2 regions of the Actimicrobium sp. CCC2.4 genome follow, and region 1 is predicted to be linked to the other one. Evidence: predicted binding sites of a transcription regulator. Region 1 holds the regulator's gene; the other holds the start of a gene.

Region 1 (4,519 bases):
GGCACCGAGTTCAATCTTGAGTTCGTCAAGGCGGTCGCGACGGCGGCCGGTGGCGATGACACGGTGGCCGTGGGCGACGAATTTGCGCGCCATTTCTGCACCAAAACCTGATGTAGCACCCGTAATTAAAACGATCATGGAGTTTCCTTTTAGTCGTGCCATTGAAGAAAGACCAAAATTGTAGCTGAATCCTTTGCACGCTTCGGACCCGATTCTGAGGTGCCTTGCTGAAACCGGCAGGTTCACTTACAATTTCGTACCATTTCTACTCACGTGACTGGCGAAAAGTTGGCTTCTAATACAGAGGCGAGCGATAAGGTGGATACCACCGGGGAACGTGAGTTTTTCATCAGCCGTTCGCCTGGGCAGCCCAAAAATGGAACGCACGACTGAGGCTGCCCGTCATCTTCTATTGGCCCTCAGTTGACTCATGCAATGTTAAATTGCACGTTCATCAATTGGAGTATGTCATGTTCGATAAAAACCAAACCATTGCCAAAACTGATCCGGAATTATGGGCTGCCATGCAGCTGGAGACCGCGCGTCAGCAAGATCACATCGAGTTGATTGCGTCAGAAAACTACACGTCACCTGCTGTGATGGAAGCGCAAGGGTCGCAGCTAACTAATAAATACGCAGAGGGCTATCCCGGCAAGCGCTATTACGGCGGTTGCGAATTCGTCGACATGGCAGAAACATTGGCGATTAACCGGCTCAAGGCGTTGTATGGCGCGGAAGCCGCCAATGTGCAGCCGAACTCCGGATCGCAAGCTAATCAGGCGGTCTTCTTTGCGGTATTGAAACCGGGCGACACCATCATGGGGATGTCGCTGGCAGAAGGCGGTCACTTGACGCACGGTATGCCACTGAACATGTCCGGGAAATGGTTCAGCGTCGTTTCATATGGTCTCAATGCGGCCGAAGAAATTGATTACGAAGCCATGGAAGCATTGGCACGCGAACATAAGCCAAAACTGATTATTGCCGGTGCATCTGCCTATTCGCTGCGTATTGACTTTGAACGGTTTGCAAAAATAGCCAAAGAAGTGGGCGCCTATTTCCTTGTGGATATGGCGCATTACTCCGGGCTGATTGCTGCCGGCGTTTATCCAAACCCTGTTCCACACGCGGATTTTGTGACGTCGACAACGCACAAGTCATTGCGTGGCCCGCGCGGTGGGATCATTTTGATGAAAGCCGAATTCGAAAAAATGATCAACTCGGCAATCTTCCCAGGTATTCAGGGTGGACCGTTGATGCATGTGATCGCCGGAAAAGCGGTCGCGTTCAAGGAGGCATTGGAGCCGGAATTCAAAACGTATCAGCAGCAAGTGATCAAGAATGCCGACGCATTGGCAAAGACACTGATCGAACGTGGCTTGCGTATTGTGTCCGGACGGACTGAATCGCACGTCATGCTGGTGGATTTGCGCTCAAAGAAAATTACCGGCAAGGAGGCAGAAGCGATCCTCGGCTCCGCGCACATGACCTGCAACAAGAATGCGATTCCAAATGATCCGGAAAAGCCATTCGTGACATCCGGGATTCGTCTCGGTAGCCCTGCGATGACAACGCGTGGTTTTACCGAGATCGAGGCGATTAAAGTGGGGCATCTTATTGCTGATGTGCTGGATAATCCTCACGACGCCGCGACCATAGAACGGGTTAAGGTCGCAGTGCAGCAGTTGACCAGCGCATTCCCTGTCTACGGTTGAAGTAATGAATGATGCCAGGAAGCATCCTGGCATCAAGAATAATAAAGCCCGCTTCATGTGTTCTTGTAGTTTTCAACGGATGGTAATTGTCGAATGAAATGCCCATTCTGTCAGCATGACGACACGCAGGTGCTTGATACGCGCGTGTCAGAGTTAGGTGATGCAATTCGCCGTCGTCGCCGTTGCGTCAAGTGCGAAAAGCGCTTCATTACCTTCGAACGTATTGAGCTGGTAATGCCTGCTATTGTCAAAAAAAGCGGAAGCCGTACAGAGTTCGATTCAATCAAGTTGCGAAGCAGTTTGATGTTGGCGCTGCGAAAGCGCCCAGTGCCGGCTGCAGCAGTTGATGCTGCGGTCCACTGTATCGAAGAAAAAATTCGAACTAGTGGAGAGCGGGAAATTACATCCGGTCACATTGGCGAATTGGTGATGTATGAGCTGAAAAGCCTAGATAAAATCGCCTACATACGATTTGCGTCGGTCTACAAAAGCTTCGAAGACGTGGCTGAGTTCCAGGCAGCGATCGCGGAAGTCGCGCATGAGCGCAAGGCAGACCCAAAGTCGTGACTATTATTCATATCAATGCCTTGCCAGCTCCGACGAGAATTTGATATAGTTCGGCTCCCGTCGAAAGGCGGGAATGGCAGGGGTTCGGAAGTTGATTGCGGCAAGTGATGTGGCAGCGACGTTAGCGCAAGAAGGCGACGGAACTGGGGTTTTGCTGGAAATTAAAAGCAGAACGCGCCAACGAAAAGGTTGACGCCAACATCGCAAAGCAGCATAATCTTGTTTCTCTGCAGCAGACAAACAAAACGCTTTGTCAGCAGCACACAAGACGGCACGGTCGGTGAGGGTAATCGAAGTGTTGTGGATGGTGCGGTAAGTTCTTTAACAATTAACAGTTGATAAGTGTGGGCACTTGGTGGAAGTGCACTGTGGTGACTTAGGTTGCTACGGAGTCTTTACATATAAGCAAGTGCTCACGAAGAAATATAGGAAAGATTGAAAGATTGATCCTGTCAGTATTTTGAGTGAGCGACCGGTCAGCGATGACCATGTCCGAGAGGACATAAAACACAGAGATTAAACTGAAGAGTTTGATCCTGGCTCAGATTGAACGCTGGCGGCATGCCTTACACATGCAAGTCGAACGGCAGCACGGGGGCAACCCTGGTGGCGAGTGGCGAACGGGTGAGTAATATATCGGAACGTGCCCTGGAGTGGGGGATAACGCAGCGAAAGTTGCGCTAATACCGCATACGATCTACGGATGAAAGTGGGGGATCCGCAAGGACCTCATGCTCGTGGAGCGGCCGATATCTGATTAGCTAGTTGGTAGGGTAAAAGCCTACCAAGGCGACGATCAGTAGCTGGTCTGAGAGGACGACCAGCCACACTGGAACTGAGACACGGTCCAGACTCCTACGGGAGGCAGCAGTGGGGAATTTTGGACAATGGGGGCAACCCTGATCCAGCAATGCCGCGTGAGTGAAGAAGGCCTTCGGGTTGTAAAGCTCTTTTGTCGGGGAAGAAACGGTTCATCTTAATACGGTGGGCTAATGACGGTACCCGAAGAATAAGCACCGGCTAACTACGTGCCAGCAGCCGCGGTAATACGTAGGGTGCAAGCGTTAATCGGAATTACTGGGCGTAAAGCGTGCGCAGGCGGTTATGTAAGACAGATGTGAAATGCCCGGGCTCAACCTGGGAACTGCATTTGTGACTGCATGGCTAGAGTGTGTCAGAGGGGGGTAGAATTCCACGTGTAGCAGTGAAATGCGTAGAGATGTGGAGGAATACCGATGGCGAAGGCAGCCCCCTGGGATAACACTGACGCTCATGCACGAAAGCGTGGGGAGCAAACAGGATTAGATACCCTGGTAGTCCACGCCCTAAACGATGTCTACTAGTTGTCGGGTCTTAATTGACTTGGTAACGCAGCTAACGCGTGAAGTAGACCGCCTGGGGAGTACGGTCGCAAGATTAAAACTCAAAGGAATTGACGGGGACCCGCACAAGCGGTGGATGATGTGGATTAATTCGATGCAACGCGAAAAACCTTACCTACCCTTGACATGGCTGGAAGCTTTGAGAGATCAGAGTGTGCTCGCAAGAGAACCAGTACACAGGTGCTGCATGGCTGTCGTCAGCTCGTGTCGTGAGATGTTGGGTTAAGTCCCGCAACGAGCGCAACCCTTGTCATTAGTTGCTACGAAAGGGCACTCTAATGAGACTGCCGGTGACAAACCGGAGGAAGGTGGGGATGACGTCAAGTCCTCATGGCCCTTATGGGTAGGGCTTCACACGTCATACAATGGTACATACAGAGGGCCGCCAACCCGCGAGGGGGAGCTAATCCCAGAAAGTGTATCGTAGTCCGGATTGTAGTCTGCAACTCGACTGCATGAAGTTGGAATCGCTAGTAATCGCGGATCAGCATGTCGCGGTGAATACGTTCCCGGGTCTTGTACACACCGCCCGTCACACCATGGGAGCGGGTTTCACCAGAAGTAGGTAGCTTAACCGCAAGGAGGGCGCTTACCACGGTGGGATTCGTGACTGGGGTGAAGTCGTAACAAGGTAGCCGTATCGGAAGGTGCGGCTGGATCACCTCCTTTCTAGAGCATGCGCGGAAGCCCTGTGTCCACACTTATCAGCTGTTAGTCGAGAGAAGAACAGCAAGCAGTAAAAACAAGCAAGCGATGACAAGGAAGTGCACGAGAGTGTGGTGATATGTCGTGGTGAAGTGGCGCGGGTTCAAGCGGGTCTGTAGCTCAGTTGGTTAGAGCACCGTGTTGATAACG
Region 2 (4,519 bases), 1.2 Mb from region 1:
CACGCAAGATGGTCCGTCGACGTCCGCACCGGCCGTGGTGTAGGCACTCAGTGCCACGCCGCTGCTGACACCATCGGCCGACACCGCATTCAACGAGCCGGTCTTGGAGGTCGATTTTTCAGTGTGCGTGGCGCCGATCGTACGCAGGTAATACGTGGTCTTCAGACCGCGCAACCAGGCCAGCTTGTAGGTCTCGTCGAGCTTCTTGCCGGAGGCACCCGCCATGTAGATATTGAGTGACTGCGCCTGGTCGATCCACTTCTGCCGGCGCGATGCTGCCTCGACCAGCCACGATGGTTCGATCTCGAATGCGGTCGCGTAAATGGCGCGCAGTTCTTGCGGCACGCGATCGATGCGGGCCAGGCTGCCATCGAAATACTTGAGGTCGGAGATCATCACTTCATCCCATAGATCGCGTGCTTTTAAATCGCGCACAAGGTATTCGTTGATCTCGGTGAACTCACCCGACAGGTTCGACTTGACGTACAGGTTCTGGTAGGTCGGTTCGATGCAAGCGGCCACGCCGATGATGTTCGAGATTGTGGCTGTCGGGGCGATCGCCACGCAATTCGAATTACGCATGCCGAACTGCTTGATGCGCGCGCGCAGCGGGGTCCAGTCCATCGCTTCCGACAGGTCGGTTTCAAGATAGCCGCCGCGTTCTTCCATCAGCAGTTTCAGCGAGTCCTGCGGCAGAATGCCGCGATCCCACAGCGAGCCTTTGTACGAACTGTACGCACCCCGTTCTTCGGCCAGTTCGGTCGACGCGGTGTAGGCGTAATAGCAAACCGCTTCCATCGACTTGTCGGCGAAAGTCACCGCGTCGGCCGACGCATACGGCACGCGCATGATGTGCAGGCAATCCTGGAAACCCATGATGCCGAGACCGACCGGACGATGACGCATGTTCGAATCGCGCGCCTTTTGCACGGCGTAGTAATTGATGTCGATGACGTTGTCGAGCATACGCATCGCGATGCGGATGGTCTTCTGCAGTTTGACGTGATCGAGCTGGCCGTCTTTCATGTGCGCCGGCAGGTTCACCGAGCCGAGGTTGCAGACGGCGATTTCGGATTCATTGGTGTTCAAGGTGATCTCGGTACACAGGTTCGAGCTGTGCACGACGCCGACATGCTGCTGCGGCGAACGGATGTTGCACGGATCCTTGAAGGTGATCCACGGATGACCGGTCTCGAACAGCATCGACAGCATCTTGCGCCACAGGTCGAGCGCTTCGACTTTCTTGAACATGCGCAGTTCGCCGCGCGCCGCTGCGGCTTCGTAGCCGGTGTACGCGGCTTCAAAAGCGCGCCCGACCTTGTCGTGCAGGTCCGGCACTTCGCTTGGCGAGAACAGCATCCACGAACCTTTTTCCATCACGCGCTTCATGAACAGGTCGGGAATCCAGTTGGCGGTATTCATGTCATGGGTACGGCGGCGATCGTCGCCGGTGTTCTTGCGCAGGTCGAGGAATTCCTCGATGTCCATATGCCAGGTTTCGAGGTAGGCGCAAACCGCGCCCTTGCGCTTGCCGCCCTGATTGACCGCAACGGCCGTGTCATTGACCACTTTCAGGAACGGCACCACGCCTTGCGACTTGCCGTTGGTACCCTTGATGTGGGCACCGAGCGAACGTACCGGCGTCCAGTCATTACCCAGGCCGCCGGCGTATTTGGCCAGCAGTGCGTTGTCCTTGATGGCGTCGTAGATGCCTTCGAGATCATCGGCCACCGTCGTCAGGTAGCACGATGACAGTTGCGAGCGCAGCGTGCCGGAGTTAAACAGCGTCGGCGTCGAACTCATGAAATCAAAGCTCGACAGCAGGTTGTAAAACTCGATCGCGCGCTCTTCACGGTTAGCTTCGTTGAGTGCCAGGCCCATCGCCACGCGCATGTAGAACGCTTGCGGCATTTCGATGCGGATGTCACGGATGTGCAGGAAGTAGCGGTCGTACAGCGTCTGCAAGCCGATATAGCCGAATTGCAGATCGCGGTCCGGCACCAGCGCTTTAGCGAGTCGATCCAGATCGAACTCGGCCAGCTTCGCATCGAGCAGCTCGGCGGCGATACCGTTGTGGATGAATTGCGGGAAATATTCGAGGTAATGGGCTTGGGCATCGGCTTGCGCGACTTCCTTGCCGAAGACTTCCTTGCGGATCACGTGCATCAGGATGCGCGCGGTGACGGTGGTGTACGCAGGATCTTTTTCCATCAGCGCACGCGCCGCCAGAATGGCTGACTTGTGCAGCTCTTCGACCGGCACGCCGTCGTACAGGTTCTTGACGGTCTCGGCGAAGATGGCATTGGCATCGACGTGCTTTTCGAGACCGATACAGGCCGCATTGATCAGGTTATGGACTTGCTGCATGTCGAGCAGGCGGCGCTGGCCGTCTTCGGTCACATGCAGTTGTACCGAGGCGGCCGCCGGACGCGCAGCTTGCAGCAGTGCGCGCTCTTCCATGCGCTTGGCGCGGTACAGCACGTAAGCGCGGGCGACGTCATGTTCGCCTGAGCGCATCAGTGCCAGTTCGACCTGATCCTGGATATCTTCGATGTGGAAGGTGCCACCGGCTGGCTGGCGACGCACCAGTGCGGCAACGACGGTAGCGGTGAGCTGTTCGACCAGTTCGCGCACGCGCGCCGAGGCGGCACCCTGACCGCCATTGACGGCGAGGAAAGCCTTGGAAACAGCGATTGAAATTTTCGATGGTTCGAAGGCGACGACGGCACCATTGCGACGCAGGATGCGGTAGTCGGCCAGGGCCGCTTGCTGTTGCGGCGCGCTTGGCGCGTTGGCAGCAGCGCTGAATTCGAAGCGGGACTTGGTGGTATTGCTGGCGCTATTGGCGGCGTTGTTCGAGGAAGATGACATGCGATACCTTTATCGTGATGTCGGGCGGCAAACACACTGCCGCCAGAAGTTAGATGACCTCCCTGGCCGCGGAGGCTCCTGGTTTTTCTACCGCACTCGCTGACGACATCGCGTCAGCGCGACTGCGCGACCAAAAGAGAAAATCACGATGCTAACCAAGCTATTTAACTAGATCTAGTTGCGCCTTCGTGATTTGCACTAATTCTAGTTCGCTAGAACAGATGCTGCAATATTTAAATTGTAGAAAAGCAGAGATTTTATGGTTGCGTTTTTTGCGCGACCGTGACAAACGCCGGCAGCGCGTTGTGTGCGCCGGGTGGCACATCGGCAGCCCATAGCGTGCGATAGCGCAGCCAGTCGAAACACGCGCCGGGATCGGTTTTGCGACCGGGTGCAATGTGCTCGTGACCGGTCACGGCCAGCAGCGGATGGGCCTGTTGCAGCGCGCCGCTGAGCTGGCTCAAGCAGGTGTACTGAGCATCAGCAAACGGCTCGGTATCGCTGCCCTCGAGCTCGATGCCGATCGAAAAATCATTGCAGCGTTGCCGCTCACCGAACTGCGAAACCCCGGCATGCCAGGCGCGCTGCAAGGTCGAGACGAACTGCTGCAAACCGCCATCGCGACGGATCACGAAATGGCTGGACACGCGCAACGCCCGCAGCTGGTCAAAGTAGGGATGGGCATCGCAGTCCAGCGTGTTGGTGAACAGCTGCGCGATGTACGGGCCGCCATACTGCCCCGGCGGCAAGCTGATGTTGTGGATCACCAGCAGGTCGATGGCGATACCGTCGGCGCGCACGTCGCAATTGGGCGAGCGCAGTTGCTGCGCTTGCGCGCACCAGCCATCGGCGTCGATGTGCAGGTACACGTCGTCCGGTTTATTCGGGTTCATGGATATCGAGCCGCTGCATCCGGTAGCGCAGTTGCCGGAAACTGATGCCCAGCAACTCGGCGGCCTGGGTCCGGTTGAACCGGGTGCGCGCCAGCGCGCTACGGATGATCTGCCGTTCGACCTCGTCGAGATGGTCGGGCAGCGACTCCGGCAGCGCGGTATCGGGCGGCACTGACGCAGCCGCGACCACGGCGGGCTCTGGAGCTTGCGCGGGCAGTGCCGCCGGCAGCGGCTGACGCAGCGCCAGGTCGGCAACTTCGATGACGCCATCGCTGGCAAAGGCCAGCGCCCGCTCGAGGATGTTTTCGAGTTCGCGCACGTTGCCCGGGAAGGCGCAAGCGCGCAATGCCGCCAGCGCGTCGGCCGACAGCAGCGTGAGCGCATCGGTTCCCGCCAGCCGCATCAGGATCACGTCGGACAGCATGCCGACATCATCGAGCCGCTCGCGCAGCGGCGGCAGGCGCAACTCGATCACATTGAGGCGGTAATACAGATCCTGCCGGAACTTGCCCTGCTCGACCCAAGCGGCCAGGTCCTGATGGGTGGCGCTGATGAGGCGCACATCAACCGGTTCTTCGGCCGTCGCGCCGACCTTGCGCACACGCCGCTCCTGAATCGCCCGCAACAGCTTGACCTGCATCGCCAGCGGCAGATCAGCGACTTCATCGAGCAGCAAGGTGCCACCGCTGGCCGCCTGGAAAAACCCGTCGCGGTCTTCGACTGCGCCGGTGAACGCCCCTTTGCGATAGCCAAAG

The links. The regulator NrdR, encoded in region 1, represses ribonucleotide reductase genes. The targets are predictions, from matches to a motif close to CACNANATNTNGTG.
Region 2: RHM62_RS04570 (ribonucleoside-diphosphate reductase subunit alpha) is a predicted target of NrdR. The motif match lies at 3,038-3,051, and genes of this name have one in related genera.

What each region holds. Positions count from the first base shown of each region.
Region 1 covers NZ_CP133777.1:3,895,896-3,900,414, reverse strand. Annotated here, with positions in the region: gene RHM62_RS17945 (SDR family NAD(P)-dependent oxidoreductase) at 1-138, opposite strand, end outside; ZMP/ZTP riboswitch at 264-374, shown strand; gene glyA (serine hydroxymethyltransferase) at 471-1,715, shown strand; gene nrdR (transcriptional regulator NrdR) at 1,809-2,282, shown strand; rRNA gene RHM62_RS17930 (16S ribosomal RNA) at 2,801-4,333, shown strand; tRNA gene RHM62_RS17925 (tRNA-Ile) at 4,479-4,519, shown strand, end outside.
Region 2 covers NZ_CP133777.1:960,299-964,817, reverse strand. Annotated here, with positions in the region: gene RHM62_RS04570 (ribonucleoside-diphosphate reductase subunit alpha) at 1-2,871, opposite strand, end outside; gene ampD (1,6-anhydro-N-acetylmuramyl-L-alanine amidase AmpD) at 3,129-3,764, opposite strand; gene RHM62_RS04560 (sigma-54 dependent transcriptional regulator) at 3,751-4,519, opposite strand, start outside.